DNA from 3 places in the Rahnella sp. WP5 genome. Region 1 is predicted to be linked to each of the others. Evidence: predicted binding sites of a transcription regulator. Region 1 holds the regulator's gene; each other region holds the start of a gene.
What was found. Region 1 encodes PurR, which represses purine synthesis genes. Its sites were predicted from a motif close to CANGCAAACGTTTGCNTG; they were not measured.
Positions count from the first base shown of each region.

Region 2: the regulator PurR is predicted to act here: its motif matches at 3,793-3,810, upstream of glyA (serine hydroxymethyltransferase).
Region 3: the regulator PurR is predicted to act here: its motif matches at 2,505-2,522, upstream of cvpA (colicin V production protein).

Region 1 covers NZ_JQJR01000014.1:21,456-31,290, reverse strand. Annotated here, with positions in the region: gene EX31_RS13855 (MATE family efflux transporter) at 1-655, opposite strand, end outside; gene EX31_RS13850 (riboflavin synthase) at 910-1,563, shown strand; gene cfa (cyclopropane fatty acyl phospholipid synthase) at 1,642-2,793, opposite strand; gene punC (purine nucleoside transporter PunC) at 3,154-4,365, opposite strand; gene punR (DNA-binding transcriptional activator PunR) at 4,502-5,407, shown strand; gene purR (HTH-type transcriptional repressor PurR) at 5,445-6,470, opposite strand; gene EX31_RS26555 (cytochrome bd-I oxidase subunit CydH) at 6,774-6,893, shown strand; gene EX31_RS13825 (C40 family peptidase) at 7,059-7,958, opposite strand; gene EX31_RS26500 (hypothetical protein) at 8,312-8,440, shown strand; gene EX31_RS13820 (Grx4 family monothiol glutaredoxin) at 8,421-8,780, shown strand; gene rnt (ribonuclease T) at 8,856-9,572, opposite strand; gene gloA (lactoylglutathione lyase) at 9,665-9,835, opposite strand, start outside.
Region 2 covers NZ_KN050720.1:750,460-760,294, reverse strand. Annotated here, with positions in the region: gene EX31_RS20600 (GMC family oxidoreductase) at 1-913, shown strand, start outside; gene EX31_RS20595 (c-type cytochrome) at 924-2,327, shown strand; gene hmpA (NO-inducible flavohemoprotein) at 2,392-3,582, opposite strand; gene glyA (serine hydroxymethyltransferase) at 3,915-5,168, shown strand; gene EX31_RS20580 (3-phenylpropionate MFS transporter) at 5,332-6,492, shown strand; gene csiE (stationary phase inducible protein CsiE) at 6,489-7,769, opposite strand; gene EX31_RS20570 (DUF1007 family protein) at 7,957-8,622, shown strand; gene EX31_RS20565 (nickel/cobalt transporter) at 8,613-9,632, shown strand; gene suhB (inositol-1-monophosphatase) at 9,713-9,835, opposite strand, start outside.
Region 3 covers NZ_KN050720.1:539,669-549,503, reverse strand. Annotated here, with positions in the region: gene accD (acetyl-CoA carboxylase, carboxyltransferase subunit beta) at 1-5, shown strand, start outside; gene folC (bifunctional tetrahydrofolate synthase/dihydrofolate synthase) at 194-1,480, shown strand; gene dedD (cell division protein DedD) at 1,470-2,243, shown strand; gene cvpA (colicin V production protein) at 2,591-3,082, shown strand; gene purF (amidophosphoribosyltransferase) at 3,113-4,630, shown strand; gene EX31_RS19565 (UbiX family flavin prenyltransferase) at 4,761-5,333, shown strand; gene argT (lysine/arginine/ornithine ABC transporter substrate-binding protein ArgT) at 5,656-6,438, shown strand; gene EX31_RS19555 (histidine ABC transporter permease HisQ) at 6,545-7,231, shown strand; gene EX31_RS19550 (ABC transporter permease) at 7,228-7,941, shown strand; gene hisP (histidine ABC transporter ATP-binding protein HisP) at 7,969-8,742, shown strand; gene pepT (peptidase T) at 8,797-9,835, opposite strand, start outside.

The sequences.
Region 1 (9,835 bases):
GCAGGGCACGATTGCGACGTACGTAAATCCGCATGATGAAGAACATGACCCAATATACGGTCCCCGTGGCGACACCACAGCCGACGCCACCGAGCGCGGGCGCACCGAACTTTCCGTAAATAAAAATGTAATTCACAGGAATGTTCACCAGCAGACCGATAAAGCCGAACACCATGCCTGGCTTGGTTTTTGACAAACCTTCACACTGGTCACGCAGCACCTGGAAGAATAAATAGCCCGGAGCGCCCCACATAATGGCATGCAGATAGCCGACGGCTTTTGCTTTCAGTTCGGGATCAATATTATGCATCAGGCTAAGAATATGGTCGCACTGTGACAGCACCGCGATGATCAGCACCGAAACCCCCGACGCCAGCCAGAATTCTTGCTGAACCTGATGACCAATTTTATCGCGACGCCCGGCTCCATTTAAATGCGCGATGGTTGGTGTCAGTGACAAGAGTAAACCGTGTCCGAATAAAATCGCCGGCAACCAGATTGAGGTGCCGACAGCGACGGCAGCCATGTCCGTGGCACTGACCGATCCCGCCATTATTGTGTCCACAACGCCCATGGATGTCTGGGCTATTTGCGCAAGGATGACCGGGATGGCAAGCGCTAACAAAACCCGCGCTTCTGCAAGGTACTTCTGCACAGATACACCTTTTTTCTTGATTATATTGAATAAAAAACGCCACAACAGATGGCATTAAACAGAGAGTAATAGTCCGAAGATTGTACATTGTCGGTATTTTTAAGCAAACAAAGCTGTTAATAGTTGGTTAAATAATGGAATTGAAGCAGACGGTGCTATTTCTTCTTGCAGAGATTTGGCTTTCAATTAATTCTGCGGCAAACTGAACGGAGTGACGTTTTAATACAACAGATTCAAACATTGAGGAAAAGGCTATGTTTACCGGAATTGTACAGGGAACCGGCACGGTCGTATCGATCGACGAGAAACCCAATTTCCGTACCCATGTTGTTCGTTTACCTGAAGATATGCTGGATAACCTGCAACTCGGCGCATCGGTGTCACATAACGGTTGCTGCCTGACGGTGACTGAAGTGAACGGCGACCTGGTGAGTTTTGATCTGATGAAAGAAACCCTGCGCCTGACAAATCTGGGCGAACTGAAAGAGGGCGACTCAGTTAATCTGGAACGTGCAGCGCGTTTTAATGATGAAATTGGCGGACATTTAATGTCTGGTCATATTATTTGTACGGCGGAAGTGGCAAAAATCCTGACGTCAGAAAATAACCGTCAGATCTGGTTCCGTATGCCGCATGAAGATTTGATGAAATATGTATTACATAAAGGTTATATCGGTATCGACGGTATTAGTCTCACCATCGGTGAAGTGACCCGCACCCGTTTCTGTGTCCATTTAATTCCGGAAACCTTGCAACGCACGACGCTGGGCATGAAACGTCTGGGCGACAAAATTAATATCGAAATCGATCCGCAAACTCAGGCGATTGTCGATACGGTCGAACGCGTATTAGCCAGTCGTGAAGCGGCGATCGCTACGGCACAGGCGATGATTGATAAAGCCGAATAAGTTATCTCAGACCCTTTATTGACATAAAAAAACCGGACATTCAGTGTCCGGTTTTTTATTAGCTAACGCATACAACTATCAGCGTGGTACGCGCATTCCGCCATCAACGCCTTGTGGGCTAAAGACGACTTGCCACAACTGAATGTCCCGGGCGCGGAAAGCACCAGCGCAGGCATTCAGGTAGTAGGTGAACATGCGGTGGAAACGTTCACCGTATTTTTCCGCCAGTTCCGGCCAGTGTTTCTGGAAGCGTTCATTCCACGCCATCAGCGTGCGGTCATAATCAGCGCCGATATTGTGCCAGTCTTCCATTACAAATAATGACTCACTGGTTTGTGCAATTTGTTGAACCGACGGCAGGCAACCGTTGGGGAAGATGTATTTATCAATCCACGGATCGACATTAAGGTCTGTTTTATTAGAACCGATGGTGTGCAGCAGGAAAATGCCGTCAGGTTTGATATTGCGTTTGGCGACATTAAAATAGGTCTGATAATTCTTCGGACCCACATGTTCAAACATCCCGACAGAAACAATGCGGTCAAACTGATCATTAAGGTCACGGTAATCCTGCAGCAGGATTGTGACATCCAGCCCTTCACAGCGTTTTTGAGCCAGTTTTTGTTGTTCAGCAGAAATCGTGACACCCACAACGCTCACGCCATAATTTCTTGCCGCAAACTCTGATAATCCACCCCAGCCGCAACCGATATCCAGCAAGCGCTGTCCCGGTTTTAATTGCAGCTTGTCACAGATCATTTTGAGTTTTGCTTCCTGTGCTTCTTCAAGCGTAGTGGCCTCTTTCCAGTAGCCGCAGGAATATTGCATGTACGGGTCGAGCATCAGAGTAAATAAATCGTTGCCCAGATCATAATGCTCTTTGCCAACAATCCACGCCCGTTTGCGGGATTGCAGATTGGTCAGGCGTGCTGCGGCGACACGTAAAGTATCTTTAAAATGGTGGGGGAGTTTACTTTCCAAACCGGCACGAATAACGCGCTGGAAAAAGATATCCAGACGGTCGCATTCCCACCAACCGTCCATATAACTTTCACCGAGGCCCAGAGAACCTTCCTGTAAAACACGCTTAAAGAAGTCAGTGTTTTTTACTTTAAGGTCGAAAGGACGATTACCGTTTACCTGAATATCTGCCATCGCCAGCATTTCACTGGCGATCCGGTACCACTGATTGTCCTGAATGCTTTGATCTTCTATACACGATGAACTCATAGCTTCTCCATCACTTTCTCTTCTGACTTATTAACCTGCCGGGAAAAGCAAAGGCTATTTTTGCAGGTCTTTATGAGAACAGACGACTAGCGCCTCGCCCGATATTCGACACCAACAGAGGAAATTAAGAAGAACGCCTGCGCGCCGTAAGACGTGCAGGAAAATCATCCTTGAAAAAGTACAAAAAAATAAGTGTGACACTGTCCGCGCGTCTGGCTTAAGTATGTGATAAAAGTTTTGTAAAAGTGCTATTTTATTTGGTTTTGTTGAGTATAGGCTCGCTGGCAGGCATTCTCAATAGTTAATCGTGATGAATGAAAATGCCCGTTAAGTGACTGTTACATCAGGGTATTATCACTATTAATTAGCATGCCTTGTCTGAGCTTCCTGCTCTGATTCCTGTCCATTGTCTTGCGGGCTTTCATGCTGCAAAGAGAGCCAGCGGCCCAAAACTACCAACAATAGTGTAGACAGCATGATCGTGACTGTCGCCATGAGCGGATGCACAATAAATGCGGAAACCAGCAAGCTGGCAAGGAAGCACAGCCCGAGCTGCAGCGTATTTTGCAATGCTGCCGCCTTGCCTGTATTAGCAGGAAACGGCATTAATGCATTTGCGACAACAATTGGGTAGGTTGCACCATTCACCAAAGCCATCAGACAGAAAGGGAGCAGCAGGCTAATCAGCCCGGCATCCGTGAACATGGCAACACAGAACAAAGTCACCATACTGACGCCGTAACCCGCCAGTAACCATGGCAGAATTTTATTACCGTCCAGCTTGCTGATCACAACACGGCAACCAAAACCACCAAGCAGGAAAGCAATAGTCTGCGGGACATAGCTCAGCCCGATGGCACCGGGTGAATAACCCATGTCGCTCAGGATAAACGGTGAACCCGTTAACCACGCAAAGAATCCGGCTGAACAGGCGGCATAAATCATGACATTCCCGCTGTAAACAGGCGATTTCAGTAACGTCGCAAACCCTGTTTTATCAGCCTTCGCTTGTTTTGCAGGTTTATTCTCACGCAGAGTCAGCGTCGTCAGCACCAGGACGACGGCGACTGCGGTCAGCAGAGCAAAAATGGCTTCCCAGTCAAAATGATTGAGTACCCACGCACCAAGTAATGGTGCCAGTGCCGGAGAAAGAGCCACTAACGGCATAATGCTGGCGAAGGTTTTTTTTGCCACATCGGCAGAGAAACGGTCAACAACGATTGCCTGCCAGGTGACTGCGGCGGCACAAACGCCCATCGCCTGTAAGAAGCGCAGGGCCAGAAGGGCGCGTACATTCTCAACCCAGATAACGCCCAGACAACCGACCGCAAACAGTGTCAGACCAAGAAGCAATACCGGTTTACGGCCGATCCTGTCTGACAACGGCCCCCATAACAACTGACCGAGAGCAAATCCGCCGAGAAAAATGCTCAGACTTGCGCTGATCATCCCGGGGCTGGTCATCAGACTGGTTTGCATGGCGCTGAACGCAGGCAGATACATATCAGTGGCTAAAAAGCCCAGCATGCTCAGTCCCGCGAGATAGAGCATAAATCCAAAGGAGGGTTTCATTATCGTCTCGTTAATTTATTTATTGCAGATGATGTGATGCAGATTACATACCGGAGGCGGAGTTTAACGCTTTGATAACAGGCTTGTGAAACGCTAATATTTGCACTCTGCTATCAAAAATATTGAAGGCTGAATTATGTGGTCAGAATACGCCCTTGAAGTGGTAGATGCCGTGGCAAGAACGGGTAGTTTTAGTGCGGCAGCGCAAGATTTGCACCGCGTGCCTTCTGCTATCAGCTATACCGTCCGTCAGCTTGAGCAGTGGCTGGCCGTGCCGTTGTTTGAACGTCGCCATCGTGACGTGGTACTGACGCCTGCGGGAAAGGTTTTTGTCGATGAAGCGCGGATTCTGACAAAAAAAATGATAGCCACGCGCCGGCAGTGTCAGCAGGTGGCGAACGGCTGGCGCGGCGAATTACGTGTGGCGGTTGACCGGATTGTAAAACCCGCACGGACACGGCGTCTGGTGCTCGATTTCTACCGCCATTTTGCGGACACCGAACTCATTATTCACTCAGAAGTGTTTAATGGTGTCTGGGATGCGCTGGTTGACGGGCGGGCAGACGTGGCGATCGGTGCTACACGCGCGATACCGGTTGGCGGGGGCTTCAGTTTTCGTGACATGGGATTTATGGACTGGCATTGCGTCGTCAGCCCGCAACATCCGCTTGCGCAGTTATCCGGCGCGCTGAATGATGATGAGTTGCGGCCTTATCCTGCACTCTGTCTGGAAGACACCTCCCGGACATTGCCTAAGCGGGATACATGGACGCTGGATAACCAGCGGCGGCTGGTCGTGCCAGACTGGACCTGCGCGCTGGAATGCCTGACCGAGGGCTTATGCGTGGGTATGATGCCGGTTCATCGCGTCACGCCGTGGATAGAACAGAAAAAGTTGCAGGTGCTGACGCTGGAAAATACGTTTCCCGACAGCCCGTGTTGCCTGACATGGGATCAAAGCAATCCGTCACCCTCGCTGGCCTGGTTGCTGGAATATATGGGCGATACAGAAACCATGAATCAGGAATGGCTGCGCGATTAGAAAAAAAACGCCTGCATCTGCAGGCGTTCGATATCTGTTAACGGCGGTAATCGCGGTACGGACCATCGGCTACGGAACGGCGTTCGACCAGTTTCGGATGCACCTCAATGGTCTGAGACTCTTCACGCTTACTGACAATTCTGTCCAGCAACATGGTAAAGGCCATTTCACCCAGACGTTCTTTCGGCTGATGCACGGTTGTCAGCGCGGGGGAGAAGTAGCGGGCGTTACGCACATTGTCGTAACCGATCACGGAAATATCCTGAGGAACGCGCAGGCCCAGTTCGTCTGCGGCACAGATTGCGCCCATTGCCATCACATCGCCACCACAGAATACGGCAGTCGGGCGGTGCTTCTGCATCAGAATTTTATGCATCGCCTGATAGCCCGATTCTGGCTCGAAATCGCCCTGAACTACCCATTCGTCACGCAGCGGAATATTGGCTTCAGTCAGTGCTTTCACAAAACCCTGGAAGCGGCCACCGCCGGTATTACGTGCCAGTTGGCCCGGGATCACCCCAATATCACGATGACCGCGTTCAATCAGATAACGCCCGGCCATGTAACCCCCTTCGAAAGCATTATCAATAATGCTGTCGGTGAAGTTCTTACGCGCTTCGCCCCAGTCCATGACCACCATTGGGATCGAACGGTGCTCCTCGAGCATATTGAGCAACTCATCAGGATATTCCGCGCACATCACCAGCAAGCCATCGACGCGTTTTTGCGCCAGCATTTGCAGGTAGGCTTGTTGTTTTTCCAGATTATTATGCGAGTTACACAAAATCAGCGTATAGCCTTTGGAGAAGCAGCTGTTTTCTACGGCTTCAATCACTTCGGCAAAATAGGGCGCTTCGCTGGAGGTGGCAAGCAGACCGATCGTTTTGGTGTTATTGACCTTCAGACTGCGGGCTACAGCACTCGGCGAGTAATGTAACTCTTTGATTGCAAGGAGAACCGCTTCTTTGGTTTCTTCGGCGACGAAACGTGTTTTATTGATGACGTGCGACACGGTTGTAGTGGAAACGCCAGCGCGCTTTGCGACATCTTTAATCGTTGCCATGTAAACAATGACTCCTGAACTCACGTGTTTCAGCACGTTAGCATTATGTTAATCGTTTGCTTGCGTGGATCTCACTGCTGGCTTCTAAAAGGGCAGTGAAATCGTTGGGTGGATTCTTCAGAATGAGGCGTGAAATACTCTCGGGTGAAATCAACCGGCACACAGGCGTGTTAACCGACAATTTTCTCTTATAATGCAGGAAAGTGGAAGTAAAATTCTCAGGGATACATTGTCATTCAGCACAAGATTTTAAATGTTAATTATGCGAAAATGCGTTGGCACACAATTAGTGTGGCTTAAAAAATGCCACAATTTGATCCGAAAGGGGGTTTGATGGACAGCAACCTGAAATTATCGTTGATCACCACGGTATGCGCTTTGCTTATGATTATCGCTTTCAGCTTCACTGCGGTGATGAACTGATTCAGTAAGTGAACCGCGATAAAAAAGGGCGATTCCTGTTACAGGAATCGCCCTTTTCAATTTTACGCAGTGGCCGTTACCGCCGATACTCTTCCCTGCAGAAACTCTTCGTTAAATGCTATTCAATGGCTGATTAGCGAAACTTCAGACTTAACGAATTGTTTATTATCGGATCGTTTTCGGCGTCATTACCCGGCGTGCACCCACATAATGATCTTGCCAGTAATCGTCGCCGAGAGAGGTGATTTTAATGTCTTCGCCCGTTCTTGGAGACTGAATAAACTTGCCGTTCCCCACGTAAACACCAACATGGTCTGCTGCGCCGCGGTTATTGATTCTGAAGAACACCAGATCACCGCTTTCAAGTTCGCCGCGTTTAACCGGAGCCGCATCGCGCAGGTGATACATTTCATTCGCTGTGCGTGGCATCTTAATACGGATCAAATCTTTGTAGGCGTAATAGACTAAGCCGCTGCAATCAAAACCGGTATTCGGCGAGGTTCCGCCCCAGCGATACGGTTTTCCTACCTGATGCATCAGTTTGGTCATCGCCGTTTGCTGGGCATGCTGATAGCGTTTTTTATGCGTTGCACTTAGCGTAATCGGTTTGCTGTCTTCTTCAGGCTTTTTACCTTTACGGTGCCGGCCATACGCTTCTTTTTTACTGACCCTTTCTGTGCTGTTTTTCGCGAGTGAACGGGTTTTGACGTGTTTCTCTGTTTTGCTTTCGGCCCGCGTGGTCTTCAGTGTCTTTTCTTTTTTACTTTCGGCCCGGGTCGTTTTGACACTTTTCTCCGTCGTGGTCTTTCGTTTAGCCAGTTCGGTGCTTTTAACTTTCTTCTTCGAATTCTTGTCCTGAATTTTTTGTTCTGTCACTGGCGCGATTTTAGTTTTTTTACTGGTTTTCGCGGCCACCGTTTTTCGCTTTCGCCGTTCTTCAGGTGCAGCCTGATTAACATGGCTTTTACGCTGATCGGCAGAAACACGTGTCTGCGGCGATGCATGTGCCATATTCAGAAATAGCTGGGTAAAGAGCAGCACAAAAAGCGTGAACAGTAAGCGCATAGCTTCGTTACCATGAGTGGTAGGTTAAACATCAGGGATGTCAGAGTATTGCCTAAAAGAACCTGACAAAAAAGCACGAATTGACTCGATTCTAGATCATATTGTGAGAAAAAGTTAATGGCTTTTTTTATGTCGAAATAACCGCCATTTTTAGTCAAAAAAATAACCACTTTTCATGGTGTTAATATTTGAGTTAAAGAATGGAATTTTGCAAATCTGGCGTTATCGGTGAACGTCAAAAATGTTATTCTCAATGAATGTTTAAAGATGTGAGCCTGAGCGCACACATTAAAGATTGTTAAATAAAATGCCAGTATTGAGAAAGACCCCACAAAAAATGGCGTTTTTATCTGATGGCTGCCATCGTTACAATAGAAGGTATTGTGATTGCGCACCGTCTCTTTATGCTGCGCGTGAAGAGTAATGATCGTGACAGCCTGTACCGGCTTGAGGAAGCAAGAAATGACCACTCCAACAATTGAAAAAATTCAGAAGCAAGTTTCTGAAAACCCGATTCTGCTGTACATGAAAGGTTCGCCAAAACTGCCAAGCTGCGGTTTCTCCGCTCAGGCTGTTCAGGCGCTTTCAGCCTGTGGCGAGCGTTTCGCTTACGTGGATATCCTGCAGAACCCGGACATCCGTGCTGAGATGCCAAAATTTGCTAACTGGCCAACGTTCCCGCAACTGTGGGTTGACGGTGAACTGGTTGGCGGCTGCGACATCGTGGTTGAGATGTTCCAGCGCGGCGAACTGCAGCAGTTGATCAAAGAAACCGCTGAGAAATACAAATCTTCTGAAGAGAGTAATACGACAGAAGACTAACGGTTTTTCGGCCGGAAAGTAAAAAGAGCGACATGATGTCGCTCTTTTTTTGTCTTCAGTTCGGTGCAAAAGTTGTTATTGCTGATTTTCTTCCGATGCTGTTTCGTCTTCGACTTCTTCGTCTGAAAGCGCCAGAGGCCAGCCGCCTAAGCGTTTCCAGCGGTTGACCAGCTCGCAGAACAACTCGGCTGTGCGCTCGGTGTCATACAACGCAGAATGTGCCTGGCTGCTGTCAAAGACGATGCCCGCGCTGATACAGGCTTTTGCCAGCACCGTTTGCCCAAGCACCAGCCCGCTTAATGCGGCGGTATCAAACGTGGCAAAAGGGTGGAACGGATTACGTTTCAGTCCGGCACGTTCAGCCGCTGCCATCAGGAAGCTGTGATCAAAATTGGCGTTGTGCGCCACGATGATCGCGCGGTTACAGTTTTGCTCTTTCATCCCTTTACGGATGACTTTGAAAATCTCATGCAGGGCTTCATATTCACTGACTGCACCGCGTAACGGATTGGTCGGATCGATACCGTTAAACGCCAGGGCTTCCGGCACCAGTATCGCGCCTTCAAAGGGCTCGACGTGGAAATGCACGGTCTCATCGCTTTGCAGCCAGCCGTCCTCATCCATCTTCAGGGTGATGGCTGCAATTTCCAGCAGCGCATCGGTTTTGGCATTAAATCCGGCGGTTTCTACGTCGATAACCACGGGATAAAAACCACGAAAACGGCCTCTCAGGGCGTTAATGTCACTATTCTCGGCCATTAGTTTCTTATCTTCATCGAATTCAGCACGCATTATGGCAAATTTTGCCGCCACTTGCAGGGTTGTGGCAAAAATGGGTCAATAAAAAAGGGCGCGATTGCGCCCCTGTCAGTGTTCGGGGAAGATTAATTCCCCAGCCCCTGACCTGCGTGTTTGGATTCGATCAGCTCGATTTTATAGCCGTCCGGATCTTCTACAAACGCGATAATGGTAGATCCGCCTTTGACCGGGCCGGCTTCACGGGTCACTTTCCCCCCTGCATTACGGATGTCATCACAGGTTTGCGCGACGTTATC
Region 2 (9,835 bases), on a different contig from region 1:
TGCGGAAGCGGCGGGGGCAAAACTGATCACCAGCGCGGTGGTTTACCGTCTGGAGCATGACGAGAAAGGCCGTATTGTTGCCGCGCATTATTACGACCCGGATAAAGGCGAACATAAAGTTACGGCGAAAAACTTTGTGCTGGCGGCCAACGGCATCGAAAGTCCGAAATTGCTGCTGATCTCCGCCAGCGATAAATATCCTGACGGGCTGGCAAACAGTTCCGGCACCGTCGGGCGTCATCTGATGGATCACCCGAGTAACTCACTGACCTTCGAAACCGAAGAACCGTTGTGGGCGGGGCGCGGGCCAATGAGTCCGGCGTCTATCAACAGCCTGCGCGACGGCGATTTCCGTAAAGATTACGCCTCGTTCCGTATCGATATCGCCAACTCATCTCAGGTGCAGTCGGTAACGCAAGATCTGCTGGCGGAAGGCGTTTACGGCATCAGCCTGGATAACGAAATTCGTCGCCGTGCCTCGCACCAGACCAGCCTGAAAAACGTGATGGAGCAGTTGCCGAATTACGATAACCGCATCATTCTCAGCGACAAAAAAGACAAACTGGGTATCCCGAAACCGGCAGCGATTTACCACATGGACGATTATGTGCATCGCGGTATGGCGCGCGCGGTAAAAGAATATACCGAGATCGCCAGACTGATGGGCGGCACCAATTTGCGCTTCAGCAAGCCGGGCGTTTACGGCAACAACCAGCATATTACCGGCACGATGAGCATGGGGCATGACCCGAAAGATTCCGTGGTGGATGCGTTCGGACGTACTCATGACCATGAAAATCTGTTCATCACCAGTACCGGTGTCATGCCGACCTCGGCCACGGTCAATTCGACGCTGACCGCTGTCGCACTGGCGTTACGCACTGCTGATCATCTTGCCAAAACTGCGCTATAGGCTGACTGACATGACTCTGAATCGTTTAACTCAAAAACGTCTGACGGGCGCGTTGCTGGCCTTTGGCCTGAGCCTGACGGCGGGCACAGCTTATGCCGCGTTATCGCCGGAACAGGATGCGCTGATCAGGAAAGGCGAATATGTCGCGGTCGCCGGGGACTGCGTGGCCTGTCACTCCACCGAAGGCGGCAAACCGTTCGCCGGTGGCCTCGGACTGGCAACGCCACTGGGCACTATTTACTCGAGCAACATTACGCCGTCTAAAAAAGACGGTATCGGCAATTACACGCTGGAGCAATTTGAACACGCGGTGCGTGATGGCGTGCGCGGTGATGGTGCGAATCTGTATCCGGCGATGCCCTACACCTCGTATGCCAAAATCAGCGATGACGACATGAAAGCGCTGTACGCCTACTTTATGCAGGGCGTGGAGCCGGTGGATGTGCCGTCAACGCCGACGGCGCTGCCGTTCCCGTTCAACGTGCGATTGTCGATGGCAGGCTGGAATTTACTGTTCCTCGAAAAAGGCGCGTTTAAAGCCGATCCGTCGAAAAGCGATCAGGTCAACCGTGGCGCGTATCTCGGCGAGGCACTGGCGCACTGCAGCACCTGCCATACGCCGCGTAATGCGCTGATGGCGGAACAGGGCGATAAAGCGCTGGGCGGCAGCAGTCTGGGCACCTGGTTCGCGCCGAACATTACGCCGGATGCGGTCAGCGGGATTGGCAACTGGAGCACCGGTGAGATCGCCGGTTACCTGAAAACCGGTCACGCGCCGGGTAAAGCGCAGGCGGCAGGGCCGATGGCGGAAGCGATCGACCATAGCCTCAGCCATCTGAGTGACAGCGATTTGCAGGCCATTGCCGTGTGGCTGAAACAGACCACGCCGGTCAGTCAGCAAGGGCAGGCGAGAGCTACAGACCAGTTCGGATCACCGGCGAATTATGTCGATACTTTGCGTGGTGTTCCGCGTCCGGCTGATGCCGATAAAATGACTGGCTGGCAGGTTTATGATGGCTATTGTGCCAGTTGCCATCAGCCCGACGGCCGTGGCAGCAAGGACGGTGGCCTGCCATCGCTGATCAATAATACAGCGCTCGGGCACCTGAACAGCGACAACCTGGTGATGGTTATTTTGCATGGCGTGCAGCGCGGGCCGGAAAGCAAAGATGTCGCGATGCCAGCGTTTGAGCATTTACTGTCGGATACGCAGGTCGCTACGCTGAGCAATCAGTTGTTGCGGCAGTTTGGTAACGATCAGGCGAAAGTGACATCTGACCGCGTGAAAGAATTGCGCGCAGGTGGCAAACCTTCGCCGTTGCTTGAACTGGCGCACTGGGGCATGGGCATTGCGGGACTGGTGGTTATCCTGTTGATTGCGCTGTTTTTTGTACGTCGCCGACGTCGTCATTAATCTGTACTGAACAGCAATAAAAAAGGCTGACATTCTGTGTCAGCCTTTTCTTTTCGTGCAGGGATTAAATCACTTTGTGCGGACCGAAACATTCGTAATGAATGTTGGCTTCGCTGATGTTCATCCCCAGCAGTTGTTTGGCTGCAAACTGCATAAAGCCGACCGGACCGCACAGGTAGAAATGCATCGCCGGATCGCTCAGCTGTGCGCTGACTTTGCTCAGATCCATCAGCCCCTGATACTGAAAATCTTCACCGGGTAAATCATTTGCCTGTGGCCGGTTATACCAGACATGGCTTTCCAGTTGCGGCAGGTTTTTCTGCGCGCTTGTCACTTCACCGGCAAATGCGTGCACGGCACCGTTTTCAGCCGCGTGCAGCCATTGTACCGGCGCATGATGTCCGCGTTCTGCCAGCGTATTGAGCATACCCAACATCGGCGTCTGGCCGACACCGGCAGAAATCAGCGCCACCGGCGTGGTATCGCTGATATCCATAAAGAAATCACCGTGCGGGGCAGCAAGATGAATGATGTCGCCCGGCTGCGCAAAATTATGCAGGAAGTTGGATACGGCACCTTGCCCTTCGCGTTTTACCGCGATGCGGTAGGTTTTGCCGTTCGGTGCCTGGGTCAGGGAATACTGGCGGATTTCCTGATTTTCCAGTGAGGCATCGCGGATATATACCGCCAGATATTGCCCCGGCTGAAAGTCGGCCACCGGTTTACCGTCGACAGGTTCCAGCAGGAAAGAGGTAATCAGTTCACTCTGCGGTTGTTTTTCGGCGATGCGGAATTCACGCGTGCCGCGCCAGCCCCCCGTTTTTTCTGCGCTGTCCTGATAAATCTCGGTTTCACGGTTAATAAACACATTCGCCAGCACGCCATAGGCTTTGCCCCATGCATCCAGCACTTCCTGACCCGGACTGAACATTTCATCCAGCGTTGCCAGCAGGTGAGCGCCGACAATATTGTATTGCTCAGGCTGGATGGTGAAGCTGGTGTGTTTTTGCGCGATGCGTTCCACGGCAGGCAGCAGCGCCGCCAGATTTTCAATATTGGCGGCATAAGCGCAGATGGCATCAAACAGCGCCTGACGCTGATCGCCGTTGCGCTGGTTGCTCATATTGAAGATGTCTTTCAGTTCGGGATTATGCGCAAACATACGGTCATAAAAGTGTGCGGTCAGTTTCGGACCGGTTGCAGCGAGCAACGGAATAGTGGATTTAACGGTGGCGATAGTGGCTGAATCAAGCATGGTGAACACCTTGTCTGTGATGATTTTATTTAAACATGTATTTTAAATGCATCTTATATAAACCCACTATTTCTGTAAACACCCCCTAAAGGGGTAAGGGCTTTTCCCGACAGGGGCTGAGTCACAAAGCTGAAATTTGTACATGTTCAGGTGAATATTTATCCCTTGATTATGGACAGATGTTCGCAGATCAAAGCCTTGCTGTATCTGGAGCCAATCGTTTGCCTAAAAACCTCAAACTGACCCTATCCGAAGGCCGCTTAAACATTTACACTGTGGCGCAGAACCCGGAAGGGGCGTTTATTTTTAGTTTGTTGAGTCAGGAGATGCGGATGTTAAAGCGTGAAATGAACATTGCCGATTATGATGCTGAGCTGTGGGCAGCAATGGAAAAAGAAGTTGTTCGTCAGGAAGAACATATCGAGCTGATTGCGTCAGAAAACTATACCAGCCCGCGTGTCATGCAGGCTCAGGGTTCGCAACTGACCAACAAATATGCAGAAGGCTACCCGGGCAAACGTTATTACGGTGGCTGTGAGTACGTCGACATCGTTGAACAACTGGCTATCGACCGTGCAAAAGAATTGTTCGGTGCAGATTTCGCCAACGTTCAGCCGCACTCCGGCTCACAGGCAAACTTCGCGGTGTATACCGCACTGCTGCAACCGGGCGACACCATTCTGGGGATGAACCTTGGCCATGGCGGTCACCTGACGCACGGTTCACCGGTTAACCTTTCCGGTAAACTGTATAACGTGGTGCCTTATGGTATCGACGAAAGCGGCGACATCGATTACGAAGACGTGAAACGTCAGGCCGAACTGCACAAACCAAAAATGATCATCGGCGGCTTCTCTGCATTCTCCGGTATCGTTGACTGGGCAAAAATGCGTGAAATCGCCGACAGCGTTGGCGCTTACTTCTTCGTTGACATGGCACACGTTGCCGGTCTGATTGCTGCGGGCGTTTACCCGAACCCGGTTCCACACGCACACATCGTGACCACCACCACGCACAAAACGCTGGCTGGCCCACGCGGCGGTCTGATTCTGGCGAAAGGCGGCGACGAAGAGTTCTACAAAAAACTGAACTCTGCTGTCTTCCCGGGTGGTCAGGGCGGCCCGCTGATGCACGTGATTGCCGGTAAAGCGGTAGCACTGAAAGAAGCGATGGAACCTGAGTTCAAAGCTTACCAACAGCAGGTGGCTAAAAACGCACAGGCAATGGTGGCTGTGGTTCTGGAACGCGGCTACAAAGTGGTTTCCGGCGGTACGCACAACCACCTGTTCCTGATGGATCTGGTCGATAAAAATCTGACCGGTAAAGAAGCCGATGCCGCTCTGGGTCGCGCTAACATCACTGTGAACAAAAACAGCGTACCTAACGATCCGAAGAGCCCGTTTGTGACCTCTGGTGTGCGTATCGGTACCCCGGCTGTGACCCGTCGTGGTTTCAAAGAAGCTGAAGTGCGCGAACTGGCTGGCTGGATCTGTGACGTGCTGGACAACGTGAACGACGAAGCAACGATCGAACGCGTTAAACAGAAAGTTCTCGACATCTGTGCACGTTTCCCGGTTTACGCGTAATATTTGCGAAGCCGTTAAGCTGCTAAAACCCGCTACGGCGGGTTTTTTTATGGGCATGTATCAGAATTTGTGAGCTGGCAGACATTACGGGAGTATGAAAGCGTCTGCGGATTGCTAGCGATTGTGAGCTTTGTCAAAGTATTGGCCTCACACCGGAGGATTTATGGAATTGCGTTCCACGCGCTGGCTTGCACTCAGTTATTTCACCTATTTTTTCAGTTACGGTATTTTTCTTCCTTTCTGGGGCCTGTGGCTTAAAGGTGAGGGGATCTCCTCCGAAAGCATCGGCTTGTTGCTGGGTGCGGGTCTGGTCGCCCGTTTTCTTGGCACGTTAATCATTTCTCCGTCCATCAAAGACCCGTCTTACCTCATCACCGGTTTGCGTATTCTGGCGCTGCTTACGCTGGCGTTTGCCGTCGGGTTCTGGTTTGGCAACGGCTGGGCGTGGCTGATGATCAACATTGCCGGTTTCAGTCTGTTTTTCGGTCCGCTGGTGCCGCTGACCGATGCGCTGGCAGGCACGTTGCAACGCCAGATCAATATGGATTACGGCAAGGTGCGTGTCTGGGGCTCCATTGCCTTCGTGATTGGATCAGCGGTGACCGGCAAGCTGGTTGAGGCCTACGGTCATAAGGCGATTTTGTACACACTGACCGCAGGCGTGGCCGCGATGTTGCTCGGCATGTTGCTGCGCCCGAGCGTGAAGCCGGTGGGAGAGCCGCGTACCAGCGGTGCGCCGGGTATTTCGTGGAAAGCGTTGCTTGGCGAAAAACCAGTCTGGCGTTTCCTGTTATGTGTGACGCTGTTGCAGGGCGCCCATGCGGCGTATTACGGTTTCAGTGCAATTTACTGGCAGGACGTGGGCTATTCTTCCACGACCATCGGCTATTTGTGGTCGCTGGGCGTCGTGGCGGAAGTGCTGGTCTTTACCTTTAGTAAACAGCTGTTCAGCCGCTGGTCAGCGCGGGATCTGCTGCTGCTTTCGGCCGTGTGTGGCGTGGTGCGCTGGGGAATGATGGGGGCGTTTACCGCGTTGCCGTGGCTGATTGTGATGCAGATTCTGCACTGTGGCACGTTTACGGTTTGCCATCTGGCGGGCATGCGATTTATCGCTGCACGACCACGTGATCAGGTGATCCGCCTGCAATCGGTGTATTCCGCACTGGCGATGGGGGGCGGCGTGGCCGTGATGACCATGGTATCCGGTTTCCTGTTCGAACATCTGCATGCCGGATTGTTCTGGGTGATGGCGCTGCTGGCGGTGCCGGCGATTTTCCTGCGTCCGGTGGTTACGCCGTCAGCGCCGGTGACGTCAGCCCGTTAGGGGGCTTCGAGCAGCGAGCGGATACGTTTACGCTGCTCTTTGGCCAGCGGTAGTTGCGTGTGGATCACCAGCGGGTCGGCGTCGGTGCTGCGGGTGGCGTAAGGGGTGACAATCAGCGCTACGCCACTCGGCGCACCGAATTTATAGAAATCCGCCAGCGTCTGATATTTAATGTTCAGCGGCAGCAGCGTCGCTTCGCGAATTTGCTGCTCGACCGCTTCTTCCAGCTGCGGATTGTCGTGCGTCAGCAGCAAAATTTGTTTTTCCTGCAAGGCATTACCCTGCATCAGCCACGCTCCGAAAGTGATCGCCACCAGCCCGATTTCATCCTCAGAAAGCGTAATCAGATATTCGTGTTCGAAACCCTGCAACGCCTCGCGGGTGGTTCGCACCAGACGCGGATACATGCGGTTCACTTCTTCCTGCATCAGATTGTCGATGCCGATGCCAAAATGACAGCGTTCGATCGCCGGGCCCAGATGGGCGAAAAGCTGGCCGACCAGCCCTTCGTAACTGCTGAATTTCATCCCGGCGATATCCTGAAAACGCGCCACCATATTTTCAATTTCTAATAACAGCCGCTGATCTTCCGTCGAACCGGAACTCTGATAACTGTGGATTTTCAGCATACGTAACATCAGGGTGAAAAACTCACATTCGCACTCATCCAGCCGGCCGTTGCTGAGTTCCTGTAACTGAATAAACAGTTCGCGGGCGGCAGGATATTCGGGCTTTTCGCGCAGCCAGCGACGCTGTTGTTCGGTGAAGCGTAAGCCGGTCGGGCCATTGTTTTGCCACAGACAGTATTGCAGGCAGATGAGCATCAGCTGGCGGTCGTGTCCGCTCAGGGGTTTGGGTAATAACGCGCCGCAGTCTTCCAGCATCATGCCAAGAATGTCGGTGCGCAGAGCAGCCTTCGGGCAGGCCTGGCCTTCGAAGGCAATATGCAGCCAGGGAATAAAATGGCGGGAAACGAAGTCCGGTGAAATGCGCAATGTACGGCGCAAGCCCTGAAATAAACACAACCTTTGAGCGAGCGTATCGCCCTGAATGCGGCATTCTTTTTCGCTGTACTGCAGCACATCAAGCTGATGGATCCGCTGAATTTCGCAGGTCACTTCCGCCAGATCTTCCCACGTCATGTCTAACCCGACGCCGTTAATTTCGCTGATGATCTCCAGCTGAACCGCCGTCAGCGGCGCGTACAGCATCAGCAACACGTGGCAACGGCGTTGCGAAGCGGAAAGCGCAGGGGAGGGCTGTTTTTCTGGATTCATATCACCTGCCGAAAAGGTATCGCCTGAAATTATTAGTCAAGCATAGCAAAGCGAATGCCCGCAATAAGGCGCGGGGATTGGCTTTTACTCCGGCTTACAACTCAGATCACAGATATTTTTGACGACCGGTTAAATGCACAGCAAAATACTGTTACTTAGTAACAATATAATGGCGCCTGATATGGAAATGACGTTACACCAGGCCCGGAACCGGCCTTTCTCCCGTTACGCCAAATGGCTGGGCGTTGCGCTGTTCTGTCTGCCCGCAACGGTGCTGGCGCACCCGCACAGTTTTATTGATATGCAGACCACGCTCGTGGCGAATGAAACCTCGCTGACCGGGCTGAAAATGGTCTGGACGATGGATGAAATCACCTCGGCAGATTTGTTGTACGACGCACAGAACGCCAAGCCGGGGTCTGATATCTGGAAGAAACTGGCGGCCGAAGTCATGGCGCGGGTGCTGAGTCAGCATTACTTCACAGATTTCTATCGTGACGGAAAACCGGTGAAATATCTGGATCTGCCCAGTGAGTATCAGCTTTCCCGTAAGGGCGATCAGGCAGTGCTGGAATTCGTCCTGCCGCTGGCCAAACCGCAAGGGCTGGAAGGCAAACCGATGGAATTCTCCACTTTTGATCCTTCGTATTTTGTCGATATGACCTATAAAGACAAAACCGCGTTGCATCTGCCACCGGCGCTGGAAAAACGCTGTACGCTGGCACTGTTTACGCCGAAGCCGGATGCCTCGCTGCAAAATTATGCCCTGTCACTCGATAAGGCTGATGCCCCGCCGGAAGACATGGATCTTGGTCAGCAATTTGCTCAGAAGGTCACGCTGGAATGTCATTAATCTCCACGCCATCGAAAACCCTGTCCTGGCGCGATCTCTGGCCGCTGGCAGTATTTCTGTTGCTGCTGGCGGGCGGCGCTTCCCTCTTAATCCATTACTGGCCGCGTATTTTGCTCAGCAGTATTATCTGGCAGCGGGAGTTACATCAGGAACTGGCGGGTCTGCTGCGGCAGGTGAAAGAAAATCCGATGCAGGCGGGTATGACGCTGGCCGGTTTTAGCCTGATTTATGGCGTGATCCACGCCATCGGGCCGGGGCACGGCAAAATCGTTATCACCACCTATCTGGCGACGCATCCTTCGCGACTGAAAAACAGCCTGAAGCTGACCTTCGCGTCGGCGATTGTGCAGGGGCTGGTGGCAATATTATTGGTCAGTGTGGTGCTCGGCGTGCTGCAACTGTCTTCGCGTCAGCTGCATCAGAGCAGTTTCTGGATGGAGCGGGGCAGTTTCATTCTGGTGATGTTGCTGGGGTTGCTGTTGTGCTGGCGGGCGCTTAAACGGATGTGGCAAACCATCAAAAGTTTGCGTCCGGTTCACGCCATGAAAATCCACAGCCTGTCGCCAATGGGCAATGAAACGCATGTCCACGACGAACATTGCGGTTGCGGCCATCAGCATGTGCCAAACGATCAGCAGCTTCAGGCGGGCGGAGATTTGCGCACGCAGGTGGCGATTGTGCTGGCGATGGGATTACGCCCGTGTTCCGGCGCGATCATGGTGTTGCTGTTTTCCAAAGTGATTGGCGTCTACAACTGGGGCGTGATTTCAGCCATTACGATGGCTATCGGCACGTCGCTGACCGTCTCGCTGATTGGCGTACTAGTGTTTTACAGCCGTGCGCTGGCGGTGAAACTAAGCGCAACCCGCACGCCTGCAGCGTGGCAGCGGATCACCTGGTCGCTGCTGGCGCTGACCGGCGGAATTGTGCTGCTGGTGGCGGGCATTTTGCTCTTCAGCACCGGCGGCGGTGATGTTTCGCCGATAACCGGCGGGCCATTCAGGGGATAACCTCCTGTACATAAACAACAGACATAAAAAAACGGACGCCCGAAAGGACGTCCGTTTTTTTTAACTGATACTCAGCGGAATTAACGCTTCAGCGCTTCGCTCAGTTCATCACGCATGGTCATCAGAATACCTTTAACGACGCGTGGGTTGCCGGCAACGATGTTGCCTGACGAGAAGTGGTTGTGGCCGCCAACAAAGTCAGT
Region 3 (9,835 bases), on a different contig from region 1:
CCTGATCGAACAGGGTAAACGCCGGTCAGTTATTCGGGCGGCCACCGCGTGTTGTGCCGCCCACACTGTTTTTCTGCAAAACAGACAGCCGTGCTTTTACTCTGTTGGTGTGATCTGACAAAGAGGGCATTGCCTGCTGTCACAGTCTGGTGATGTAGTGTCGAAGTGAACCTGACAAGGTTGAACGGGACTCATGCAAAATCAACTTATTCCCCAAGCCACGTCGCCTTTGGCCACGTGGCTTTATTATCTTGAACATCTCCACTCTCAGGCTATTGAGCTTGGCCTTGACCGGGTCAAAGCGGTTGCCGCCAAACTCGACTTACTGACGCCAGCGCCGCTGGTTTTCACCGTGGCCGGAACCAATGGTAAAGGCACCACCTGCGCGACGCTGGAATCCATCCTGATGGCGGCGGGTTACCGTGTGGGCGTTTACAGCTCCCCGCATCTGGTGCGCTACACTGAACGTGTCCGTATTCAGGGGGAAGAATTAGCGGAATCTGCGCATTGCGAATCTTTTGCGGGGCTGGAAGCTGGCCGTGGCGATATCTCGCTGACCTACTTTGAATACGGCACATTGTCGGCGTTGCAGCTGTTTAAACAGGCTAAGCTGGATGTGGTGATACTTGAAGTCGGGCTGGGCGGTCGTCTGGATGCGACTAATATTGTCGATGCCAGCGTGGCTGTCGTCACCAGTATTGCGCTGGATCATACCGACTGGCTGGGATCTGACCGCGAAAGCATTGGCCGCGAAAAAGCCGGTATTTTCCGCGCCGGTAAACCGGCCGTGGTTGGTGAGCCGGATATGCCACAATCCATTGCTGCGGTTGCGCAGGAAAAACATGCGGATTTACACCGCCGCGATGTGAACTGGCATTTTTCTGCGGATGCCGGACAGTGGCGCTGGGCAGCGCGGGAAGAAGGTAATGAGGTTAACGTGCTGGAAGGTTTACCGTTGCCGAATGTACCGCTGGCTAACGCCGCGACCGCGCTGGCTGCACTGCATTATTCAACACTGGATATTCCTGAAGCCGCGTTGCGCAGCGGTTTACAGCGCGCTGCTTTGCCGGGACGTTTCCAGACGGTGAGTGAATCGCCGCGGCTGATCCTGGATGTCGCGCACAATCCGCATGCGGCAGCGTATCTGGCCGGACGTCTGGCGGAACAGCCGCGAAAGGGTGGCAAAGTGCGTGCCGTCGTCGGAATGTTGAAAGACAAAGATATTGCCGGTACGCTGGCTTGCCTGTCGCCGCAGGTGGATGAATGGTATTGCGCGCCGCTGGAAGGCCCGCGCGGGGCCAGTGTCGAAGAACTGACCGTCCATCTGCCGCAGGCGCGCCAGTTTGATGATGTGGAGTCTGCCTGGAAACAGGCTATGCAGGAGGCGGCTCCTCAGGATATTGTGATTGTCTGCGGCTCGTTCCATACCGTAGCTCACGTAATGGATGCTATAGACACGGGGAAAACCAGTGGCAAGTAAGTTTCAAAATCGTCTGGTCGGGACGGTCATTCTGGTGGCACTGGGTGTCATCATTTTGCCTGGTTTACTCGACGGCAAGAAAAAGCATTACGAAGACGAATTTGCGTCTATTCCATTGGTGCCAAAACCGGGTGATGTTGAGGAACAGGACTCGGTGCCACCGGTCACGCAATCTTTGCCTGCTCAGCCGCCGGAAGGTGCCGATCAGATGATGAATGGTGAACAGGACGATACAAGTCCTGCCAATAACACCAACGCCGCCAATCATGGCAATGTGGCGCCGGGTAATACCACGATAGAAGCGCCGCCGGTCACCACACTGCCTGAGCAGAAAAAAACGGTGCAGCCTGCTCCTCAAAAACCCAAAGTGATCGAACCGAAACCGATGGTGGAAGCGAAGCCAACGGTGAAACCGAAGCCGGTCGAACAGCCAAAACCGGTTGAGCAACCGAAGGCCGTTGCTGAACAGCCAAAACCGGTTGAACAGCCGAAGGCTGCGCCGGCAGAAAAAGCGCCGACAGGGCAGTCTTATGTGGTGCAGCTTGGCGCATTGAAAAATGCCGCCAAAGCCAATGAGATTGTGGCGAATTTGCGGTTGTCTGGTTTCCGTGCTTACACAGTGCCTGCAACACCGGTACAGGGGCAGATCACGCGCCTGTACGTCGGCCCGGATGCCTCGAAGCAAAAACTCGAAGCGTCACTTCCGCAACTGCAACAGCTGAGCGGATTGGGTGGGCAGGTTCGCGCATACTCCGCACACTGACTTTGCTCCTCCCCCTGCGAAGGGGGAGGCGGGGAGGGGGTTTAGCGGGCAACGCCAGATTCAACGTTGCCATTAATACCCCACCCCAACCCTCCCCTTCGCAGGGGAGGGAGTCGTTAAAACATAAAAAATACCACGGAGGGCACAAGCGATTTGTGCCCTTTTTCTATAAGATCCTCTGGTTGGATTTTTATAGGTTTATGCTGCGATTGAGGTTTTTTTAATCGCTATTATTAATTTGTCTGACCGGCTGATTTCCCCTACGCAAACGTTTTCTTTTTCTGTTAGAATTCGCCGCGAACTGGATGCCGGGGCAGATGTGACTGGATTAGACACTGGAATAGTTAATGGTCTGGATTGATTACGTCATTATTGCGGTTATCGGATTTTCTGCTTTAGTCAGTTTGATCCGTGGCTTTGTTCGTGAGGCTTTATCGCTGGTAACCTGGGCTTGCGCCTTTTTTGTTGCCAGCCATTATTACCCTTACCTCGCCATCTACTTCACACGTTTCGAAGATGAGTTAGTTCGAAACGGGATCGCAATTGCCATCTTGTTCATCGCGACGTTGATCGTAGGTGCAATTGTCAACTATGTGATTGGTTCACTGGTTGAAAGAACCGGGTTGTCCGGCACTGACAGGGTGTTAGGTGTGTGCTTCGGCGCACTGCGCGGGGTGTTAATTGTCTCCGCGATGCTGTTCTTCCTCGATACTTTTACCGGTTTTTCGCAAAGTGAAGACTGGAAACAATCCCAGTTGATCCCACAGTTCAGTTATATCATCAGGTGGTTCTTTGACTACCTGCAGAGCACGTCGAGTTTCTTGCCAAAACATATTTAGTTTTGGCAGCGCTGAAGAGGAAAAGACAACATGTGCGGTATTGTCGGTATCGCCGGTTTCATGCCGGTAAACCAGTCGATTTATGACGCGTTAACGGTGTTACAACACCGTGGTCAGGATGCCGCAGGCATCACCACCATCGACGCGAATAATAACTTCCGTTTACGTAAAGCGAATGGCCTGGTGAAGGATGTTTTCGAAGCCCGCCATATGCAACGCTTACAGGGCAACATGGGTATCGGCCATGTGCGCTACCCAACGGCTGGCAGTTCCAGCGCTTCAGAAGCTCAACCCTTTTACGTCAACTCTCCGTTCGGCATTACCCTTGCCCATAACGGCAACCTGACCAATGCTCACGAATTGCGCAGCAACCTGTTTGAAGGTCAGCGCCGTCATGTGAACACCACGTCCGATTCTGAGATTCTGCTCAATATCCTGGCGAGTGAACTGGATCGTTTCCAGCATTACCCGCTGGAAGCTGACAACATTTTTGCTGCGGTTGCCGCAGTGAATCTGAAAATCCGTGGTGCCTACGCGTGTGTGGCGATGATTATCGGTCATGGCATGCTGGCGTTCCGTGACCCGCACGGTATCCGTCCGCTGGTTATTGGTAAACGTACGCTGGAAGATGGCCGTAATGAGTACATGGTGGCTTCTGAGAGTGTGGCACTCGATACGCTGGGCTTTGAGTTCCTGCGCGACGTTGCGCCGGGTGAAGCGGTGTATATCACCGAAAAAGGTCAGTTGTTCACCCGTATGTGTGCCGAGAACCCGCAGTACAATCCGTGCCTGTTCGAATACGTGTATTTCGCGCGTCCGGATTCCTTCATCGATAAAATTTCCGTCTACAGCGCCCGAGTTCGTATGGGTGAAAAGCTGGGCGCGAAAATTGCCCGTGAATGGGAAGACCTGGATATTGACGTGGTGATCCCGATCCCGGAAACCTCCTGCGATATCGCGCTGGAAATCGCCCGCATCCTGGATAAACCGTACCGTCAGGGATTTGTGAAAAACCGCTATGTCGGCCGTACCTTTATCATGCCGGGCCAGCAGGAACGCCGTAAATCTGTACGCCGTAAACTGAATGCTAACCGCGCTGAATTCCGTGATAAAAACGTGTTGCTGGTGGATGACTCCATCGTGCGTGGCACCACCTCTCAACAGATTGTTGAGATGGCGCGTGAAGCCGGAGCGCGACGTGTTTATCTGGCCTCTGCGGCACCGGAAATTCGTTTCCCGAACGTGTACGGTATCGATATGCCAAGCGCGAACGAGCTGATTGCCCATGGCCGTGAAGTCAGTGAAATCAACCAGATAATTGGTGCTGATGCCTTGATCTTCCAGGATCTGAGCGACCTGATCGCCGCAGTGAAAGAAGACAATATGGATATCGAGAAATTCGAATGTTCAGTTTTCGATGGTGTTTACGTCACCAAAGACGTTGACCAGAACTATCTGGAATACCTCGAAGCCCTGCGCAATGACGACGCTCAGGCGTTGCGTGGCCAGCAGGAAGCTGAAAACCTTGAGATGCACAACGAAGGCTGATTAGCCGGTTGCTGACATCCGCATAAACGCGCCCCTCCGGTGAACACCGGGCGGGCGCGTTTTTTTATGCCTGAATTTATGTCAGTATTGGCACCATCGGGTCCGGGTTCATTTTTCTAAGGCAGTGTTCATGAAACGACTTATCGTCGGTATTTCCGGCGCCAGCGGCGCAATCTATGGTGTCAGGCTCTTGCAGGTATTGCAGAGCGTACCTGATATCGAAACACATCTGGTGATGAGCAATGCGGCCCGCCAGACGATGACACTGGAAACCGATCTCACACTACGCGACGTTCAGGCGCTGGCCGATGTGGTGCATGATTCCCGCGATATCGCGGCCAGCATTTCTTCCGGTTCTTTTAAAACTGCCGGAATGGTGATTTTGCCCTGCTCGATCAAAACGCTTTCCGGCATCGTAAACAGTTACACCGACGGTCTGCTGACCCGTGCAGCCGACGTGGTGTTGAAAGAGCGCCGCCGTCTGGTGTTGTGTGTGCGTGAAACGCCGCTGCATCTCGGCCATTTACGGCTGATGACCCAGGCCGCTGAACTGGGTGCTGTCATTATGCCGCCGGTTCCGGCGTTTTATCATCGCCCGGCCTCGGTGGAAGATATCATCGATCAGACGGTAAACCGGGTGATTGATCAGTTTGATATCGAACTGCCGGAAGACTTATTTGTTCGATGGCAGGGCAGTCGTTAAACTTTCACGTCCCAATACGCACTCATTTCGCGCACTTTAGTTACATTGCACCAACAATGATCACAATTTGATTCATTGGGGTGCAGTGTTAAACCTCCCTTCAGCTATCCTTCCCTCAGACCTTTGAAAACTTTCATTATCCCGATGCTTTTTTGACCGGTTTTCACTCTCTCGCTGCGGAAAGTCGCGATGCGGAGAAACGGCACGAAAAGTGCATGAGAAAATCTGGCAAAAAGCCATTTGCATCGTTCAGCAAACTATAAAAAGACGTTCATTCACGCACACACAACCACAACAGATGAATAATCACTGAGGCTAATGTATGAAAAAGTTGTTCAAGGTTCTCCCGCTGGTTCTGGTCTTAGCCAGTGCAGGTAGTGCATTTGCTGCCGTGCCTAAAGCAATTAATATCGGTACTGATCCGACTTACGCCCCATTTGAATCAAAAGACTCCAGCGGCAAGCTGGTTGGTTTTGATATCGACCTGGCCAACGAGATGTGCAAACGTGCAGCCATTAAATGCACTTACGTTGAAAGTGATTTTGATGCGCTGATCCCGTCCCTGAAAGCGAAAAAGATTGATGCGATTATTTCCTCATTATCCATCACTGAAAAACGCCAGCAGGAAATTGATTTCACAGAGAAACTTTACGCCGCTAACGCCCGTCTGATCGCGCCTAAAGGTTCTAAAGTTCTGCCTACTCTGGATGCGCTGAAAGGTAAAAATGTCGGCGTTCTGCAGGGTTCCACTCAGGAAGCTTATGCCAACGCGATGTGGCAGCCAAAAGGCATCAACGTAGTCGCTTACCAGAACCAGGATCTGATTTATGCGGATCTGGCTTCCGGTCGTCTTGACGCGGCATTCCAGGATGAAGTAGCAGGCAGCGAAGGCTTCCTGAAACAAGCTGCAGGTAAAGATTACGCGTTTGCTGGCCCGTCAGTTAAAGACGATAAATTCTTCGGCGTGGGCACCGGCATGGGGCTGCGTAAGACGGATACTGACCTGAAAGACGCACTGAATAAGGCATTTGACAGCATGCGTAAAGACGGGACTTACGACAAACTGGCGAAAAAATACTTCGACTTTGATGTTTACGGCGGCTGATACGCGTCGTGAGATGTGCCAAAGGGGGCGGTGTGCCGCTCCCTGCGGTTCTGACGCTGGCCGTCTTTTTGTCTGCGCAGGGATCCACTAAAGACAGGAAAAAACCATGCTGTATGGGTATTCCCAGGTAATTATCCAGGGCACGTTAGTGACACTGGAGCTGGCGATTTCGTCAGTCATTCTGGCGCTGGTGATAGGGTTAATCGGCGCGGGCGGGAAACTGTCAAAGAACCGGATCGTGTCTGGTTTTTTTGGTTGCTACACCACGCTTATTCGCGGCGTACCTGATCTGGTATTAATGTTATTGATTTTCTACGGGTTGCAGATTGCGCTTAACAGCGTCACCGAATCACTGGGGTTGACGCAAATTGATATCGATCCGATGAGCGCCGGTATTATCACGCTGGGCTTTATCTACGGGGCTTATTTCACTGAGACGTTCCGTGGTGCGTTTATGGCGGTCCCGCGTGGACAAATCGAAGCTGCGACGGCTTTCGGGTTCAGCGGTTCACAGATTTTCCGACGAATTTTATTTCCGGCCATGATGCGTTTCGCGCTGCCGGGCATTGCCAACAACTGGCAGGTTATCCTCAAAGCCACCGCGCTGGTGTCATTGCTGGGCCTGAATGATGTGGTGAAAGCCACGCAACTGGCCGGGAAAGGCACTTATCAGCCGTTCTATTTTGCGATTGTGGCGGGAGTGGTTTATCTGGTTTTCACCACGCTGTCGAACGGCGTGCTGGTATGGCTTGATCGCCGTTATTCGCTGGGTGTGAAGAGGGCTGATCTATGATCGAAATTTTACAACAGTACGGTATGTCTTTGCTCTACAGCGATGGCTACCGTTTTACCGGTCTGGCGATCACCCTGTGGTTACTGATCAGCTCTGTGGTGATAGGCGGATTACTGGCGGTGCCGATGGCGGTGGGGCGCGTGTCTTCTAACAAATTCCTGCGTTATCCGATCTGGCTGTACACCTATATTTTCCGCGGAACGCCGCTGTATGTTCAGTTGCTGGTGTTTTATTCGGGGATGTACAGCCTGGAAATCGTGCGTGGTACCGACTTCCTCAATGCCTTCTTCCGCAGCGGGCTTAACTGTACGATTCTGGCGCTGACGCTCAACACCTGTGCCTACACCACCGAGATTTTTGCCGGTGCCATCCGCGCAGTACCGCACGGCGAAATCGAAGCGGCCAATGCCTACGGTTTCTCACGCTTTAAACTGTACACCTGCATTATTTTGCCGTCGGCATTACGTACGGCGCTGCCTGCTTACAGTAATGAAGTCATTCTGATGTTGCACTCCACCGCGCTGGCATTTACCGCCACGGTACCGGACGTGCTGAAAATCGCCCGCGACATCAACTCGGCGACGTATCAGCCGTTTTATGCTTTCGGGATTGCAGCAGTGATTTATCTTTGTGTTTCTTTTGTCCTGATCGGGCTGTTCCGCAAGGCGGAAAAACGCTGGCTGGCTCACGTAAAGCCCCAAGCTCATTAATAAGAATTATTTTTGCGGAATAACTTTATGCCAGAAAACAAATTAGCGGTTCTCGATCTCCACAAGCGCTATGGCGACCACGAAGTGCTGAAAGGTGTTTCGTTGTCGGCCAATGCGGGTGATGTGATCAGTATTATCGGTTCATCAGGTTCCGGGAAAAGTACCTTCCTGCGCTGCATTAACTTCCTCGAGAAACCAAGCGAAGGCTCGATCAGCGTTAATAATCAGGATATCCGCATGGTGCGCGACACCGACGGTCAGCTGAAAGTGTTTGATAAGAAGCAACTGCAACTGCTGCGTACCAAACTGACGATGGTGTTCCAGCATTTCAACCTGTGGAGCCACATGACGGTGCTGGAAAACGTCATGGAAGCGCCGGTGCAGGTGCTGGGGTTGAGCAAAGCCGAAGCGCGTGAACGTGCGGTGAAATACCTCGATAAAGTGGGTATTGATGCCCGCGCGCAAGGTAAATATCCGGTGAACTTGTCAGGCGGTCAGCAACAGCGTGTGTCTATTGCCCGCGCGCTGGCGATGGAACCGGAAGTGCTGCTGTTTGATGAGCCGACTTCCGCGCTGGATCCTGAACTGGTCGGCGAGGTGCTGCGTATCATGCAAAAGCTGGCGGAAGAGGGGAAAACCATGGTGGTGGTAACGCATGAGATGGAGTTTGCCCGTCATGTCTCCAGCCATGTCATCTTCCTGCATCAGGGTGTGATTGAAGAGCAGGGCGATCCTGCTGAAGTCTTTGGCAATCCGAAAAGCGCCCGTCTGCAACAGTTCCTGTCAGGTGCATTGAAGTAACAAAAACTCCCTCCCCCTTCGCAGGGGGAGGAGCAAGATAAAAAGCGAGTCGAATTAATCTTTCGCAGCCAGCAGGCACAGCTGAACAGTCAGTTCATAGGACTTCACAAACGAATTCACCGGCAGGAACTCAAACTTCGAGTGGAAATTGTGCGCGCCGGTAAAGTAGTTCGGCGTCAGTAATCCTTTGGCCGATAATGCTGCGCCGTCGGTGCCGCCACGCATCGGGATCACTTTCGGCTCCACGCCAATTTCTTTCAGGCCTGCAAAGATCAGGTCGATCGCCCGCCGATCTTCGCCGATGGCGCGGCTGATATTGCTGTAGGTATCGCTGATCTCAACTGAGACTTTTGCGGTCGGATACTGCGCGGCTATCTCTTTCGCCACATCCTGAATTTTCTGCTTACGGGCGGCAAAACTGGCGCTGTCGAAATCGCGAATAGAAGCTTTCAGTTCCGCGCCTTGCTGCGAAGCGCTCATGCCGTTGAACCAGATATAACCTTCCCGGCCTTCAGTGTTTTCAGGGGTTTCAGCGCGGTCAAAATGACTGATGAAATCCTGCGCCATCAGCAGCGGATTCACCAGCACGCCTTTGGCCGACATCGGATGTGCTGTCACGCCGGTGAAGGTAATTTCTGCCGCTGCCGCATTGAAGTTTTCATATACCACTTCGCCGAGTTCGCAACAGTCGATGGTGTAAGCAAAATCGACATCAAAGCGGGCGAGATCCAACGCCTTGGCACCACGCAGACCAATTTCTTCGTCAGGCACAAACGCCACCACGATATCGCCGTATTCCTGCTCAGCCGTCAGGTTTTCCAGCAACGTCATCACGACAGTGACCGCCGCTTTGTTATCCGCGCCCAGCACGCTGGTACCGTCGCTGAAAATAATATCCTCACCTTTGTAAGGTAAGATTTCCGGGCGTTCCGCAGGGCGCAGCCAGATATCCAGCGCCTTGTTCAGACACACATCCTCACCGGTAAAACGCAATGTCTGCGGATGAATATCCGGGCGCAGGCCGACATCCACGGTATCGATATGCGTGATAAAACCGATACGCGGGCCGCCTTTTTTGGTGCCGGATTTGACT